Regions from separate parts of the Haliea atlantica genome, predicted to be linked through region 1. Evidence: riboswitches for the same ligand, from Rfam matches in the RefSeq annotation. Region 1 holds a riboswitch; the other holds the start of a gene.
The links. Region 1 has a riboswitch for cobalamin ahead of ACYVGS_RS03235 (TonB-dependent receptor plug domain-containing protein). Riboswitches for the same ligand answer to the same signal wherever they lie in the genome.

Region 1 (7,820 bases):
CGGGCCTGGGTGCCATCATCATCATGCCGATCTTCGCCGTCATCGGTGCCTTCATCGGCGCGGCCATTCTGTTCGTGATCTGGAAGCTGATGGGCTCGGAGGAAAACTACGAGACCGCCTTCCGCTGCCAGGCGTCGATAGCCGCGATTTACCCGATCACCGCCCTGCTGGCCATCGTGCCCTACCTGGGCACGATCATCGCCATCGCCTGGGGCGCCTTCCTGCTGATCGAGGCCAGTGTCTCGGTCCACGGGCGCCCGCGCCGCACGGCGCAGATCGTGTTTGGTATCCTGGCGGTGCTGATGATCTTCTCCAATATCGCCAGTGAGCGCGCGGCGCGGCAGATGGAGGCGCGCTGGGCCGAGGCGGGCAAGGAGTTCGAGGGCATCGAAGACATGAGCCCGGAGGAGGCCGGGCGCAAGATGGGCGAATTCCTCAAGGGACTGGAAGAGGCGCAGAAAGGCAGCCAGTCGCAGAACTGAGCCCGCCTCAGTCGCCCGCGCGCACCGCGTCGAGGGCGCTACAGAGTTCCCGGGCCCCGGCCAGCAGGCGCGCGGTGGGCCGCTGCAGCAGGTCCGGGTGTACGGCGATCAGGGCCTCCCGGCGCACCGCCGTCAGTGCGGGGAAGCGCCGCCAGAACGCCAGCCACTCCGGGCGCTGGTTGTCCATGCCCCCGGCGATGATCGCCCGGGGGTTTGCCGCCAGCACCGCTTCCAGGCTGACCCGCGGCGCCAGGCCGCGGGCGTCGGCAAACAGGTTCTCGCCACCGCACAGGTCGATCACTTCACTGATCAGGTGCTCGCCGCTGACCGTCTGCAGGGGTTCGTGCCAGATCTGGTAGAACACCGGCAGGCGCCTGCGGCCGCGGTAGCGCTCGGCCAGCTGGCGAAAACCGGCCTCCAGCCGCGCGGCTTCGGCGTCGGCCACGGCGCTGGTCGCGGCCAGCTCCCCCAGGCGGCGGATGTCCCGCGGAATGTCCGCCAGCTGCCGCAGCTCGCTGACATAGACCGGCAGTCCCAGCCGCTGCAGTTTTTCCAGCGCCCGCGACCCGTTGCCGGAGCCCCACATGACCACCAGGTCGGGTGACAGCGCCGCGATCTGCTCCAGGCTGAAGGCATTGAAGGAGCCGACCCGGGGGATGCCGCGCGCGGCCTCGGGCCAGTCGCTGTAGCTCACCACGCCCACCAGCTTTGCGCCGGCACCGGCGGTAAAGAGGTTTTCCACGATGTGCGGTGCCAGGGCGACAATGCGTCGCGCCGGTTCATCCAGCGTGACCCGCCGGCCCAGGGCATCTTCCACGGTGACCGGGGCCGCCCCGAGGGCCGGTGCCAGCAGGCTCGCCAGCAGCAGGCACAGGAGGCGGCGCAGGGGGCTCGCTGGCCCTCGCGGCGTCACCGGCTGATCACCAGTGGGCGGCCGCCGTCGGGATGTTCCCCGATCAGCACGTCGGCGTGGAACAGGTCGCGGAAGAGGGCCGGGGTGAGCACCTCCCCGGGGCTGCCCTGGGCGGCGCAGCGGCCGCGATCCAGCACCAGCAACTGGTCGGCCATGGCGGCGGCCAGATTGACATCGTGGACCACCAGCAGCACCGCGCAGCCCCGGCCAGCGAGGTCGGCTACCGTGGCCTGCAGCTGCTGCTGATGGTTCAGGTCCAGGGCGGTGGTGGGTTCGTCCAGGAGCAGCAGGCAGCCCTGGTCGCAGCGGTCGAGGATCTGCGCCATCACCCGCGCCAGCTGCACCCGTTGGCGCTCGCCCCCGGACAGCTGGGTGTAGAGGCGATGGCGCAGGCCCAGGGTGTCGGTCGCCTGCATCGCCTGCTGCGCGATCAGCCGGTCCTGCTGGCGACCGCTGCTGTGGGGGGTGCGGCCGAGCAGCACCACTTCCTCGACGCTGAAGGGAAAGCTGAGGCTGGAAAACTGCGGCAGGCAGGCGAGACGGGTGGCCAGCTGCCGGCGCGGCCAGTCGCCCAGTGCCTGCCCGGCGAAGCTGGCGCGGCCGCGGCTGGCGGCAATATCCCCGGCGACCAGGCGCAGCAGGGAGGACTTGCCGGCGCCGTTGCCGCCGAGGACGGCGAGCACGCGCCCCGCGGGCAGGCTCAGGCTGATGTCCGCCAGCACCGGCTCGCCCCAGGGGGCGGCGGCGATGTTGTCCAGCTGCAACAGGCTCACGGCGTCATGCCGAAATGCCGCCGCTGGCGCAGCAGGGAGATGAAGAAGGGAACCCCGACCATGGCGGTGATGATCCCTACCGGCAGCTCGGTGGGCGCCAGCGCGACTCGCGCCAGGCTGTCGGCCAGCACCAGCAGTATCGCCCCGGCCAGGGCCGAGGCCGGCAGCAGCACCCGGTGGTCGGGACCGATCAGCAGGCGTACCAGGTGCGGCACCACCAGGCCGACAAAGGCGATGGTACCGACCATGGCGACCGAGGTGCCGACGCCGACGGCCACCCACAGGATGATGCCGCGCTGGCGCCGCTCCACATCGATGCCCAGGTGGCGTGCCTCGGACTCCCCCAGCAACAGGGTATTGAGCACCGTGGCATAGCGGGGCAGGGCGATCAGCAGCGCACCGCCGACGACCGCCGCGACGCCCAGGCGGGAGAAGGTGGCGCCGTCCAGGCCGCCCATCTTCCACAGGCTGATGCGGCGCAGGTGTTCATTGTCGGCGAGGAATTCCAGCAGACTGCCGGCGGCCCCGGCGAGGGAGGTGATGGCAATGCCCGCCAGCAACATGGTGGCCACCGAGGTGCCGGTTTCGCTGCTGGCCAGGCGATAGACCACCAGTACCGCCAGGGCGCCGCCGGCGAAGGCGGCCAGGGAAATCAGGGTGAGCCCGGGCAGGCCCGGCAGCAGTCCGCCGCCGAGCACAATCAACAGGGAGGCGCCGAGGGAGGCGCCGGCGGTGACGCCAATCAGCGAGGGATCGGCCAGCGGATTGCGGAACAGCCCCTGCATGGCGGCGCCACTGACCGCCAGGGTGGCCCCGGTAATGGCGGCGAGCAGCACCCGGGGCAGGCGCAGCTGTTGCACGATCAGGTTGGCCTGGGCGTCCGCCTGGCCGAGCAGGGCGGCCCAGGCTTCCCCCGGTGCGAGGGTGACCGCGCCGCTGCCGAGTGCCAGCAGCATGCTCAGGGGCAGGATCAGGGCCAGCGCCAAGAGCAGGCGCTGCGCCAGCTGTGGCCGGCGGTCGACCCTAGTAGTCAACGCCCCGCCGGGCCTTGATGCCGCTGTTGAAGGCATGCTTGATATCCCTCACTTCGGAGACGGTATCCATGAGATCCTGCAGGGCGCTGCCGCCGCCGCGGCCGGTGACCACCACGCTCTGCTCCGCTGGCCTGCCGGCAATGGCCGCGAGGACCTCCTCCTCCGGCAGGTAATCGAAGGCCAGCATGTAGGTCAGTTCGTCGAGCACGACCAGGTGGTAGGCGGGGTCGTCGAGCATCGCGCGGGCCTTTTCCCAGGTTGACCGGGCCGCGGCAATGTCGCCGCTGCGATCCTGGGTGTCCCAGGTAAAGCCGGTGCCCATCTGATGAAAATCCACCTGCGGGCAATGATCACGCAGGTAGATTTCCTCGCCGGAGAGCTGCTCCCCCTTGATGAACTGGACCACGCCGACCCGGTAGCCGTAGCCGAGGGCGCGCATGACCATGCCGAAGGCCGAGCTGGACTTGCCCTTGCCGTTGCCGGTGAGCAGGATGGCCACGCCGCGCTCGGTGTCGGCGCGGGCGATGCTGGCGTCGACCCGGCTCTTCTGTTTTTCCATGGCGCGTTTGTGGCGCGCGTCCTTGCGGGTCTCGGGGCTGTCACTCATGGTTCACTCCTGGAAGTGGTAGCGGATGCCCGCGTAGAGTGCCTGACCGCTGCTGCGGTAGCCAGGGACTTCCTGGTAGTCCTCGTCGAGCAGGTTCTCGAGCCGTCCAAAGAGCTCCAGGCGGGGCAGCAGGTTGAAGCGGGCGTTCAGGGACAGTACTTCGTAGTCGTCCAGGGCGCGGCCGTCGAACTCCTGGGCGTCCCGCGCCGCGCGCAGGTGCAGGCCCAGGTTAAGGCGCTCTCCGGGGGACTGCCAGCGCAGGCTCAGGTTGGCCAGCTGCCGGGGCCGGTAGGTGCGATCGTCGCCCTCGGCGTTCTCGGTGTCGTTCCAGGTGAGGTTGCCGGACAGGCTGAGGCGCTCGCCCAGGGGAATGTCGGCAATCAGTTCCACGCCCCGGGAGCGGGTGTCGCCGCGGCCCTGGAGGTAGCCGGAGTAGTCCACCAGGTCAAAGTAGATTTCGTTTTCGACGTCCTGGTCGAACCAGACTGCCTCCAGGTACACGCCGCCGGCGCTCTGGAAGGCAACGCCGAGGTCGTGGCCGGCACTGCGCTCCTCCTGCAACACCACATCCGCAGCCGGCGCAAAGGCGAAGCTGCGGTTGTAGGCGATCTCGTAGAGGGAGGGGGCGCGGAAGCCGGTGCCGCGGGTGGCCTTCAGCTTCAGCTCGTGCTGCTGCAGGGGAATGACCCAGGCGCCGCTGACGCGCCAGGTGGTGTGCTCGCCGAAGTCCTCGTTGTCATCGTGGCGCGCGCCGGCGGTGAAGAACAGGCGCTGGTCGAGGCTGCCCTGGTACTCGAGGAAATAGCCGGTCTGGTCGCGCTCGGTATCGAAGCTGCCGTCGTCGAGTTCCGCGCTTTCGTGCTCGGCGCCGTAGACCAGCTGCAGGGACTCATTGGGCGCATAGCTGCCCAGGTAGCTCCAGCGGCTGAGACTGCCCTCGGTGGCGAAGCCGGCCAGGCCATCGCTGAAAGTGGCGCGCTCGGTGTCGCTGCGGCTCCAGGCCAGTTCGTGATTGAGGGTTTCCCCGCGCCAGAGGGCGGCGCCGCGCCAGGCCTGCTGCTGGTACTCGTCGCGGCAGCTGTTGGTGCTGCCATAGGTAATCGGGTTGAAACAGTCGTCGTACTGGCTGTCGCCCTCCACGTCCCGCGCCACCAGCTCCAGGCGCAGCCGTTCGCCGGCATTCCAGCCCAGGCGGCCGTGGGCGGTGGTGTTGTCGTAGCCGTCGTCGTCGGCGGGATCGCGGTCATCCAGGCGCGCGTTGAAACCGTCGCTCTCGAGGTCGGTCAGGGACAGGCTGCCATCGACCAGCGCGTTGCCGCCGCTCAGGTTGGCGCTGTACTGGCGGGTGCCGTAGCGGCCGGCCTCGGCGCTGACGTCACCGCGCAGGCCCTCGCCCGGCGTGCGGGTGCTGATATTGACGATGCCGCCGGCGTCGGCGCCGTACATCAGGCCCTGGGGCCCGCGCAGGATTTCCACCCGCTGGATACCGCTGCTGAGCAGCTGCTCCACCCGCGGGCCAAACTGCGGCGCGGTGGTGTCGGATACGTCGATGCCGTCGATCAGCACCCGGGTGCGATAGCCCTCCTCGCCGCGAATGCGCAGGGAGGAAATCTTGCCGGCACCGCCGTTGTTGCTCACCGCCACCGAGGGTTGGGTGCGCAGGATATCCTGCAGGCTGTTGAAGCCCAGGCTGCGAATTTCCGCGGCATTGATGACCGAGACCGAGGTGCCGATTTCCCGCGCCGGCATGGGCACGCGGGAGGAGGTGACAATGACTTCCTCGAGGGGCTGGGCCTGGACGGACAGGGGGAGCAGGGTGCACAGCGCCAGGGCGCCGCGGGTGGAAGCTGATCTCATGAGTAACCTCAATAGCCAGTCAAGGGGTGGCGACTGAGGGAGGGGATTCAGGGAACACAATGCGCGAGCGGCATCAGGCAACCTTCAATGAAGCCCTCCGCTCCATCGTTGCTGGTGACAGGCAGGTATCGGGCTCACAGCGACTGGCGCTGTCTACCGTTGCGGGGGCAGCGGTGGCATCGGCGCGAAGGCCTCACCACACTTCCCATTTAACCCACCCAGCCGCAAGACGTCTGCAGCGGCGGTGGGCACCTGGCACGGCGCGCACTCTAGGCCCTGGGCGACGGGCTGTCAATCTATTGTCCAGGCGGCTGCGGTGGGGCTGGCGATACGGCCCGGCAGCCCGGCCAGGGCCGCGGCTGTCCCCGGCGGGGCTTTTTCCGTAGAATTTCGCCGATTTACACGGGAAGGGACGATGGCGGTAACAGCGGCGCAGCGACAACGGGTGGCGGAACTGCTGGGGCGTGAGCCCCGGGGGCTGGAGGCGATTGCCGTCAGCGACGAGCTCGGCGAGCCGCAGGTGATCCGCGTGGCCTCCCTGGTGGCCGGCAAGCCCTTTCCCACCCTGTTCTGGCTGGTGGATGGCGCCCTCAACTACCGCATCGACCAGGTCGAGGCGGGCGGGCTGATTGCCGAGTTCCAGGCTCGGGTCGATGCGGAGCCGGCACTGCAAGCCGCCATGGCCGAGGATCACCGCGCGCACATCGCATTGCGTGACAGCTACCTGGACCACGACCTTCGCGCGGAAATGGCGCGCCTGGGCTTTCTGGATGTACTCAGCGGACGGGGCATTGGTGGCATTGCCGATTTTCAGCGCATTCGCTGCCTGCACACCTGGTATGCGGCGCACCTGGTGGTCCCCAACACCATCGGTGGCCTGCTCGATCAACACTGGGCGGCGCCGTGATGCAGACCCTCGACCAGGCCGTGCTCGAAGCCGCGCTGGGCTGGCTGGCGGCGGCGGACCGCCGGGTCTGGCTGTGTACCATTGTCGCCGGCACCGGTTCCGCGCCGCGCCCCCCCGGCACACTGCTGGCCTGTGACAGCGCCGGCGGGCAGGTCGGTTCCCTCTCCGGGGGCTGTATCGAGGATGACCTGCTGGAGCGCCTGCGGGAGGGGCGTCTGCCGGACACTGCCGCGGTGGTCGAATACGGTGTCAGCGCCGAGGAGAACGAGCGCCTGGGCCTGCCCTGCGGCGGCCGCCTGCAGGTGCTGGTGCAGCCCCTGGGCCCCGACCGCGACGGCGCCTGGCTGCGCGCGGCTCTGTCGGCCATGGCGGAGCGGCGCTGCCTGCTGCGTGAAGTCTCGGTGGGGGCCAACCACACCGACTGGCGCCCGGCGGAGCACTTCGCCCCGCTGGCCTGGGATGGCGATGTGCTGCGCCAGACCTTCGGCCCGCGCCAGCGCATGCTGCTGGTGGGCGCCGGCCAGCTCAGCCAGACCCTGGCGGAGCTGGCCCTGGCCATGGACTACGAAGTGCTGGTGACCGACCCGCGGGAGCATGTCCGGGCACAGTGGGCGGGGCCCGAGGTTCCCCTGCTGGGTGGCATGCCGGACGATGTCATTCGCGCCGAGGCCAGCGATGCCCACAGCCTGGTGATCACCCTGACCCACGACCCGCGCATCGACGACATGGCCCTGATGGAGGCGCTGACCGGCGCCGCCTGGTACGTGGGGGCGCTGGGCTCGCGCCGCACCACCGAGAAGCGCCTCGAGCGCCTGCGCCAGCTGGGCCTGAGCGAGACTCAACTGAGCGCCCTGCATGCGCCGGTGGGGCTGGACATCGGCAGCAAGACGCCGATGGAGATCGCCGTTGCCATTCTCGCCGAGCTGGTGCGTCTGCGCCGGCGGCCGGCGTGACCGTCGGCATCCTGCTGCTGGCGGCGGGTCGCAGCCGCCGTTTTGGCAGTGACAAGCGGCTGGCGTGCCTGCCCGGTGGGCGCCCCCTGTTGCAACAGACCCTGTTGACGCTGCGCGCGGCGAAGCTGCCCTTGCGGGTCTGCCTGCGCCCCGGCGACGCGAGGGTTGACGACTGCTTCGAGCCGGGGGAGCGCCTGGTGTGTCCCGGGGCCGACGGTGGCATGGGGCGGTCGCTGGCCGAGGGCGTGGCGCAGCTGCCCGGACACTGGCAGGGCCTGCTGGTGGCCCTGGCCG
Region 2 (7,820 bases), on a different contig from region 1:
CTTGGGCGACTTGCTGCTGCGAATATGCGCCAGGGCGGTATCCACGCCGGTGAGGCGCTCGATGAGAATCTCCACGCGCCCACCGCTGGATTTCTGACCCCACAGGCGCGCGGGGATCACACGGGTGTTGTTGAAGACCAGAAGATCCTCGGGGCGCAGCAGTTCGGGCAGGTCGGTAAACCGGCGGTGAGCCACCGCACCACTGGCACCTTCCAGGCACAGCAGACGGCTGGCGCCGCGTTCAGGCAGGGGGTGCTGGGCAATCAGCTCGGGGGGCAGGTCGTAGAAAAAGTCGCTCTTGCGCATGGGAATGGGGCCTGTGCGGGCACAGGCCCGGATCGGACAATGATTTACTCGGCGTCTGCCTCGCCTTCGGCGGCGGTCTCAGCGGCCTCGCCCGCGCCCTCTTCTTCCACCGGCTCTTCCGCGGGCTTCGGTGCGGGCACCTTGATCAGGCCCTCGGCAGCCAGGACTGCGACTTTCTCCTCGCCATTGACCGGCTTGCGCTCGGCATCCTTGACCGCGTAGCGATTGTCGCCGCGCTGGTAGATGCGGTGAGACTCGGTTTTCTTGATCAGCTTAAGCGCCATGATCCTTTCTCCTTAGCCAAGGTACTCAGAAAACACCCCGGTCACGGGGCAGTCGCGAAGTTTACAGGCAAACATCGCCAAGGTTAAGGCGACGGCAATTGAATTGCGCGGCCGGATTGCTATAATCCGCCCTCTTCCCGACCCTCCCTGGGGTCGTTCCCGCCCTGCCGGAGTGGTGAAATTGGTAGACACGTCGGATTCAAAATCCGATGCGGTAAAACGCGTGCCGGTTCGAGTCCGGCCTCCGGTACCAATTCAAGAACATCGTTGCTGTGGTCAATCCACGCGTGCCGGCCGAAGCGTCGGACCGTCGACTCCGGCCTTGCATTCCTGGCCCCAAGCTTCACCATTGTCGACGGTGAATGCACACACTTGCGGAAGGAAGCGCGGCATGCAAAAGCGACCAGGGTGGGTTTTCTATATTTCTCTGCTGCTGCTGGTGACCTTCGTCGGGGTGGGCGTGGGCCTGCCCGAGGAGCTTGCCGAGGGAGCTGATACCGCGCTGCATTTCACCACCGATCACTTCGGCTGGATGTACCTGTTCGTCACCACAGGCTTCCTGCTTTTCTGCGTGGGTATCGCTCTTTCCGATTACGGACAGATACGCCTCGGGGCGGACGGGGAGGCACCGGAATTCCCCTACCTCGCCTGGCTGGGCATGATCTTCTCGGCGGGTATGGGGGTCGGCCTGGTGTTCTGGGGGGTTGCCGAACCCATGACCCACTACAACGACCCACCGCTGGGCCAGGCCGTCGCCGAATCCCCCGAAGCGGCCAGGCTCGGCATGCAGTATGCGCTGTTTCACTGGGGCTTTCACCAGTGGGCCAACTTCGCCATCGTCGGTCTGGCGATTGCCTACGTCCGCTTTCGGCGCCAGCGAGCCGGCCTGATCAGTGAGACCTTCCGCGCCAGCCTGGGCGATCGCGTGGACGGCCCCGTCGGCCATGGCATCAATATCCTGGCGGTGGTTTCCACGGTCTTCGGCGTCGCCACCACACTGGGGCTGGGTATCATCCAGATCAACAGTGGCCTGGGGGCCGTCAGCGAGGTAGCCTTCGGCACCACCCAGCAACTGGCTATTCTGGGCGGCGTGGCGGTGGTGTTTCTGCTCTGCTCACTGATGCCACTGGAAAGCGGTGTACGCTATGTCAGTGACGCCAATATGCTGCTCGCCGCCGCCCTGCTGGTGTTTGTCTTTTTCGCCGGGCCAACTGACTTCATCACTGCCGCAATGACCAATGCCATCGGTGACTATTTCAGCAACATGATGGGCATGAGCCTGGTCATGTCACCCTATACCGGCGAGGACTGGGTGGAGCGCTGGACCATTTTTTACTGGGCCTGGGGTCTTTCCTGGGCTCCCTTTGTCGGCAGTTTCATTGCGCGAATTTCCCGCGGGCGCACCATACGCGAGTTTATCCTCGGTGTTATCGGCATGCCTGTACTGCTCAGCGTGGTGTGGTTCGCCACCTTTGGCGGTTCGGCACTGTACTACGAGCTATTCGAAGGTGCCGGCATCGGCGAAGCGGTTCACGCCGAAATCAGCTCTGGCCTTTTTCTGACACTGAACTCACTGCCTTTCCCTGAGCTGCTGGGCATTCTGGTGCTGGTACTGATCGTGCTCTTCGTCATCACTTCCGCAAACTCAGCAACCTTCGTACTGGGGATGTTTACCGGCAAAGGGGTCCTGACGCCCAGCCGCTGGCTACGGGTGATCTGGGGACTGGTTCAGGTCATGGTAGCTGGCATACTACTGCTCAGTGGTGGCCTGGCGGCTCTTCAGACCATGTCCATTCTTGCGGCTTTTCCCTTCATGATACTGATGGTTTTCATGGCCGCGGCACTGCTCCGATCCCTGCGCGACGAGCAGCGCCAACAACAACTGCATGCCGCCCTGCTAGCGGAACGCATGCAGCGAATGCTTGAGGACTATGAGGCAAGGCAGCGGGACGAGCAAAACCCGGCGCCCGTCGCCGGAGGGAGCGACGACACATCATACCGGCACCTGCAATGACCCGCGGGAGCGCCGTCAATGCTCAGTCTAGTGCGGAAACACGGCGCACTGACACCAGCAACGGGTCTTCCGCGCTGGTCTCCCCCCATTGGTCTAGCCATACCAGACTTTCGAGGGGCAGGCGATTGCGCCATCCTCTAACCTCAAGTTCAGGCCGACTATAAAAATCGCTGACATGCCCCAGGCAAAGATAGGCTATCGGCTCCACCGATTCCGGCAATGCAAACAAGGTCTTCAGCACATCCGTCCGAAGGATGGAAACCCAACCTAGCCCCAGACCTTCGGCTCTCGCCGCCAACCAGAGATTCTGAATCGCGCAGACCGTGCTGTAGATGTCGGTATCCGGCTGCTGCGTTCTCCCCAGGACGGCGGGACCGGCCCGTGAGCGATCACAGGTGACACAAATGTTCACGGGAGCCGTGAGAATGCCTTCGAGCCGGAGCCGATCATACCGCTGGCGTTGCTCTCCCTCGAAGTGAGCAGCCTCTCGTTCGCGACAAGCCTCGAACTCCCGGTAAACCGCACGGCGCCTGGACGCTTCCCGCACGACAATAAAATTCCAGGGCTGGGAGAGGCCGACCGATGGCGCATGGTGTGCCGCGTTGAGGATGCGCGCCAACACCTCGGGGGAAACCGGGTCGGGCAGGTATTCGCCCCGGACATCCCGGCGACTGAAAAGCAGGCGGTAGAAATCCTCGACATTCATGAGTACACCCCCATCATGGTGGTTGACCGACAGCGCTTTCAGTCAAGGCCGACCGGGCAGCCACCATGAACGCTTTCATATCAGCCACCCGGTCTGGCGAGTGATAAGCAACGCTGATCACAGCCCTCAGGTCCAGCCCGGAATCAGAACGAGTAGGTCAGACCCAGCTGCCATTCACGCCCCTCCTGGTTGTAGCCCTTGTTGAGCTGGTAGTCCCTGTCAAAGATATTCTCCATCTTGAAAGTCGCTTCCAGCTGGCGGGTCAAGCGGTAGCCAAGCCGGAGATCGAAGGTAGCGTAGCCCCCCAGCGATTCGGTATTCGCCGTATTGGTATAGCGCTGTCCCTGACTTTTCAGCGACAGGCCCAGTGTCAGGGCATCAAACTCCCGATTGGCATTCAGCGTCAGATTGTCGCGACTGCGCTTGATCAGCAACTTGTCGGTACCGGCGTCCCTTGGCTCGACATAGCTGTAGGCAGCATCGACACGCCAACCCAGCATGTCACCACCTATCGCGAACTCGGCGCCGCTTATCTCTGCATCACTGACGTTGTAGGGTCGCCAGACAAAATCGGCGCCCGGCGCCCAATCAATCAGGTTTTTCACGTCGTTCTCGAAATAGGCGATAGACCAGTGCCAGTTGTCGTAATCGCCGCGTAGACTCAGCTCGCTGTTCTCCGAGGACTCTGGCTCCAGGTCGGGATTCCCCGCACTAAAGGGGCCGGCCGGCCAGTAGAGGTCATTGAAGGTGGGCGCCTTGAAACCCTCAGACCAGGACGCGATGAGCTTGTAGGACTCACTCAACTGCAGGCCAATCGCGGCATTACCGGTGGTGTGGTCACCAAATTCCTGGTTGTCGTCTTCCCTCAGGCCCAGCACCACATCCAGCTGGCGCCAGCTCGCCTGGTATTGCCCAAACAGCGCTTTGTTGTCCCGACTGCGCACCGGGTTGCCCAGTCCATCGAGGTAATCGTTGGAGTTGCTGGCAACGTCATCCTCGTAGTAATCGTAGCCCAGGGTGAGAAGATGCCCCTCGGCCACGACAATGTCGTTCTGCCAAAAAAGCTGCTGCCTTTCCGTGCGAAAATCCCCCTGGTTTAGGCCGGTAACGCTGTCGAAGTTGTCGCTGTCATCCGTGGAAACGCCGAGGGAGAGCTCCGTGCTCCAGACATCGGTCAAAGGCAGCCGTCCGCGCAGATTGATATTTTGTACGATGCCTTCGCTATAGGGCTTCTCCGAGGCATTGGAAGCACTGTCATGCTCGTTGCGGTTATTGCTCTCCAGGTAACGAAAGGAGAGATCTGCGCCATTGTCAAACCGGTAACCCGTGCTCGCGCTGACGGATTTGTTGCGGTAGCCATCCCGATCCTTGTTGAAGCCGGTATCGATTGCCAGATTGTCGATACCCTCCGTTTCCAGGTACGAAGCATGTACCCCGTAGCGCCAGTTGCCGCTGTTGCCACTGGAGCCCAGCGCGAGCCGGTACATCGCATTGCTGCCGGCCGCTGTGGTGAGGTAGCTGCCCTCGCTGGCGGAACCGTCGCGGGTAAAGATCTGAATCACGCCGCCGATCGCCTCACTACCGTACAAGCTGGAGCGTGCCCCGCGCACGACTTCAATGCGCTCGATCTGGTCCGGGTTGAGAAACTGGAAATTGGCACTACCCAGGGTGGCACTGCTCACCCGCTGGCCGTCGACCAGAATCAGCGTGTGGCCACTGGCGGTGCCCCGGGTGTACAGGCTGGTGGCGGACCCGGGTCCACCGCTGCGACTGATGTCCAGGCTCGGCACCTGGCGGAAAACATCAACCAGATCCAGAGGCTGACGGGCCTCGAGGTCCGACCGACTGATGGCGGTGACGGACGCCAGGCTGTCGGCCATGGCTACCGGTGTACGGGTAGCCGTTACAACAAGCTCATCAATATCGGACGAAGCAATGACAGGCTGCAGCGGCAAGAAACAGCAACAGCCCGCAAGGGTACTGCGGAAAACAGGCAGGTTTTTCATGATCAATCCTCAATCGGCAATTGTAAAAACAATGATTGAGGGAGGGGTAAGAGTGGCGAGCGCCATGTAACAGAGGCAGTTAACCACCGACAAAGCCCTCCGCTTCATCGTTGTTGCAGTACTGCACTCCGTGATAACACCAGAAGGCATTATCACCAGGTCGGTTTCGGGCTTGTGAATTCGATCGCGAACTCATTTACCGTTGCGGGGGCAGCGGTGGCGTTGTCAGCGGCGGCCGTGGAATTTGCTTGGATTCCTGCCGTGACGCACCACACTTCCCGTTTACCCTGTTCCAGTCTTCCCCGGCGAAGGGATGACGAGCAGGCACCTGATGCAGGGCGCGGACTCTATCGGCATTGCCAACGGTAAGTCAACTCAGAAAAACAAACAGCCTCTTCGAATTAACCGTTGATAACGCTAACGCCAGCTTTAGATAGGCCGTGTAACGCCGAACTCAACACAACCTTTGCCACCCAAAATATTTGCGTAACCAATAATTGATTAAATCTGTAAGGTGTCGACAAAAACGATTTTCAGTTGACAGCACTGACCTCGATCATTAAAACTGCCGACGCTTTGGCGAGCCGATTATCCATCGGCATTCAAGGAACCCGGTGAAAATCCGGGGCTGTACCCGCAACTGTCAGCGGCTTTTCAATAGCCGTGAGCCAGATACTTGTCGCCAGAAAATCACGGGCTGTCGCGTCTTTACCGCGCGCAGCCTAAAACGCTGGATAAACTCTGTTTTCCAGCACCGGGCGGGAATACTCGGTACTGCAACAGCCTGACTCCCCTTATCAGCTGCCACGGTACGTAGCTTTCTTGCCTCGAACTTTCACACAGTCGAGGAATCGTCATCATGCGTGGTTTGCTGCTGCTTCTGGTCTGCCTTACCCAGATAGCCTTCGCTCGACCCGATACCGCAGACGAGAAACATATTCTGGTCCTGGCTTCGCAACGCAACGCCGAAACGATCGCCGATGCCGTCCGGCTATTCAGCGAAAATCACCCACAGCTCCGCGTGATTGCCCGATCCGATGCCCAACTTTGGGAGATGACGGAGCCACAGCGGCAAACACTGGTCGACAGCGCAGACCTGGTGCTGGGCATCGGCCTGTTTGGAGCCAGCGTTGCCGAGCTGGAGCCAGTGCTGGCGCGAAGCGAAACCTCACTGCTGATGATCAGCAGCGACCATCGACTGATCCAGCAAAGCCGCATGAATGGTCGGACCATTTTCACTAACGGTGAGCAATTGCGGCATATCGCGGGTATGCAACCGAGCACGGATTTCGACCAATCACTCGACGACCTGACAGCTCGCTACCCCCGGCAAGCCGACTGGATCAATGCCCGCCGCTACTGGCAGGCGGGCGGCAGCAGCAATACTGCGGCCCTGTTTGCCTGGAGCTTTGCAAAACTGGGCAAAAAGATCGAAGTACCTCCCGCGCAAGCCCTTCCACGCCTGCGCTGGGTCTATCGCAATCAGGTCACGACAAGCCTGCCATCAGTGGACGACGACCAGCCACTAATCGTCGTACTGGATCACGCGGGCGGTGACCGCCCCGCCGATAACACCCTCCTGCGCGAATTCTGTCGCGCCACCAGTGTCGATGCAGGGCACGAATGTCTCACCGCGCTGGCTTACTGGGGTGAGGCTGGAGTGTCCGCAGCGCGGGCGCTGCTTCCTCTGAAACATCGCCTCACAGCGGTCGTCATGCTGCAGGACTTTGTGGTTGGCGGGGGCGAGGGACGGGAGCAGGTGGTCGACGCGTTCCGGGAACTCGACCTGCCCGTGATCAAGGCCATCAAGATGCGCGATCGCACCCCGCTGGAGAGGCAGCTGTCATCGGATGGCCTGGCGCATGACAAGGTTTACTACCAGGTCGCCTTGCCCGAATTGCAGGGCGCCAGTCAGCCCCTGGTCATCGCCGCGGCCGGCGGAGAAAGAGATGATCCGCTCAGCGGTATCCGTATCCAGCCCCTGGCTGCCGTAGACGAGGGCATCGCCACACTGGTCTCCAGAATCAACCGTTGGCATCACCTTCAAACCACTCCGAACGCCGAAAAGCGCGTTGCCATTGTCTACTACAACCACCCACCGGGCCGCCATAACATCGGTGCTGACAACCTGGATGTCCCCGCATCACTGTGGCAGATCCTCAACTGGATGAAACAGGCAGGCTATACCACGGGAGAGCTGCCGCCGACCCAGCAGGCCCTCCTCGACATGATGCAGGAACGCGGGGTAAACCTGCCCAATGACGCCGCGGCCCTCGAGAGCATGGGCCCACGTATCTCGCGCATGTCAAGCGGGCGCTATCGCGATTGGTTCAAGACACTGCCGGAAGCCGTGCAAAGCGAAATGGTGCACGGTCCCTTTGGTCTGCTGCATAGCCAGTTGACGAAGGCACTTGAGGCGGGGAAGACGCAGCTTGCCGAGGACGCCCTGCATCACACCGTGGAAGAGATGCGCCACTTGCTGGAAGGTGTTGAGCACCCTGCCC

Region 2: another riboswitch for cobalamin. It lies ahead of ACYVGS_RS14395 (cobaltochelatase subunit CobN family protein); the one in region 1 lies ahead of ACYVGS_RS03235 (TonB-dependent receptor plug domain-containing protein).

The regions. Positions count from the first base shown of each region.
Region 1 covers NZ_BAAGXL010000003.1:689,382-697,201, reverse strand. The annotation lists gene ACYVGS_RS03260 (YIP1 family protein) at 1-482, shown strand, start outside; gene ACYVGS_RS03255 (cobalamin-binding protein) at 490-1,395, opposite strand; gene ACYVGS_RS03250 (heme ABC transporter ATP-binding protein) at 1,392-2,168, opposite strand; gene ACYVGS_RS03245 (FecCD family ABC transporter permease) at 2,165-3,124, opposite strand; gene cobO (cob(I)yrinic acid a,c-diamide adenosyltransferase) at 3,192-3,809, opposite strand; gene ACYVGS_RS03235 (TonB-dependent receptor plug domain-containing protein) at 3,813-5,666, opposite strand; cobalamin riboswitch at 5,770-5,937, opposite strand; gene ACYVGS_RS03230 (DUF501 domain-containing protein) at 6,082-6,573, shown strand; gene ACYVGS_RS03225 (XdhC family protein) at 6,573-7,526, shown strand; gene ACYVGS_RS03220 (nucleotidyltransferase family protein) at 7,523-7,820, shown strand, end outside.
Region 2 covers NZ_BAAGXL010000022.1:40,003-47,822, forward strand. The annotation lists gene queA (S-adenosylmethionine:tRNA ribosyltransferase-isomerase) at 1-306, opposite strand, end outside; gene ACYVGS_RS14370 (hypothetical protein) at 351-590, opposite strand; tRNA gene ACYVGS_RS14375 (tRNA-Leu) at 757-843, shown strand; gene ACYVGS_RS14380 (BCCT family transporter) at 982-2,604, shown strand; gene bluB (5,6-dimethylbenzimidazole synthase) at 2,627-3,310, opposite strand; gene ACYVGS_RS14390 (TonB-dependent receptor family protein) at 3,454-5,190, opposite strand; cobalamin riboswitch at 5,458-5,663, opposite strand; cobalamin riboswitch at 5,879-6,015, shown strand; gene ACYVGS_RS14395 (cobaltochelatase subunit CobN family protein) at 6,176-7,820, shown strand, end outside.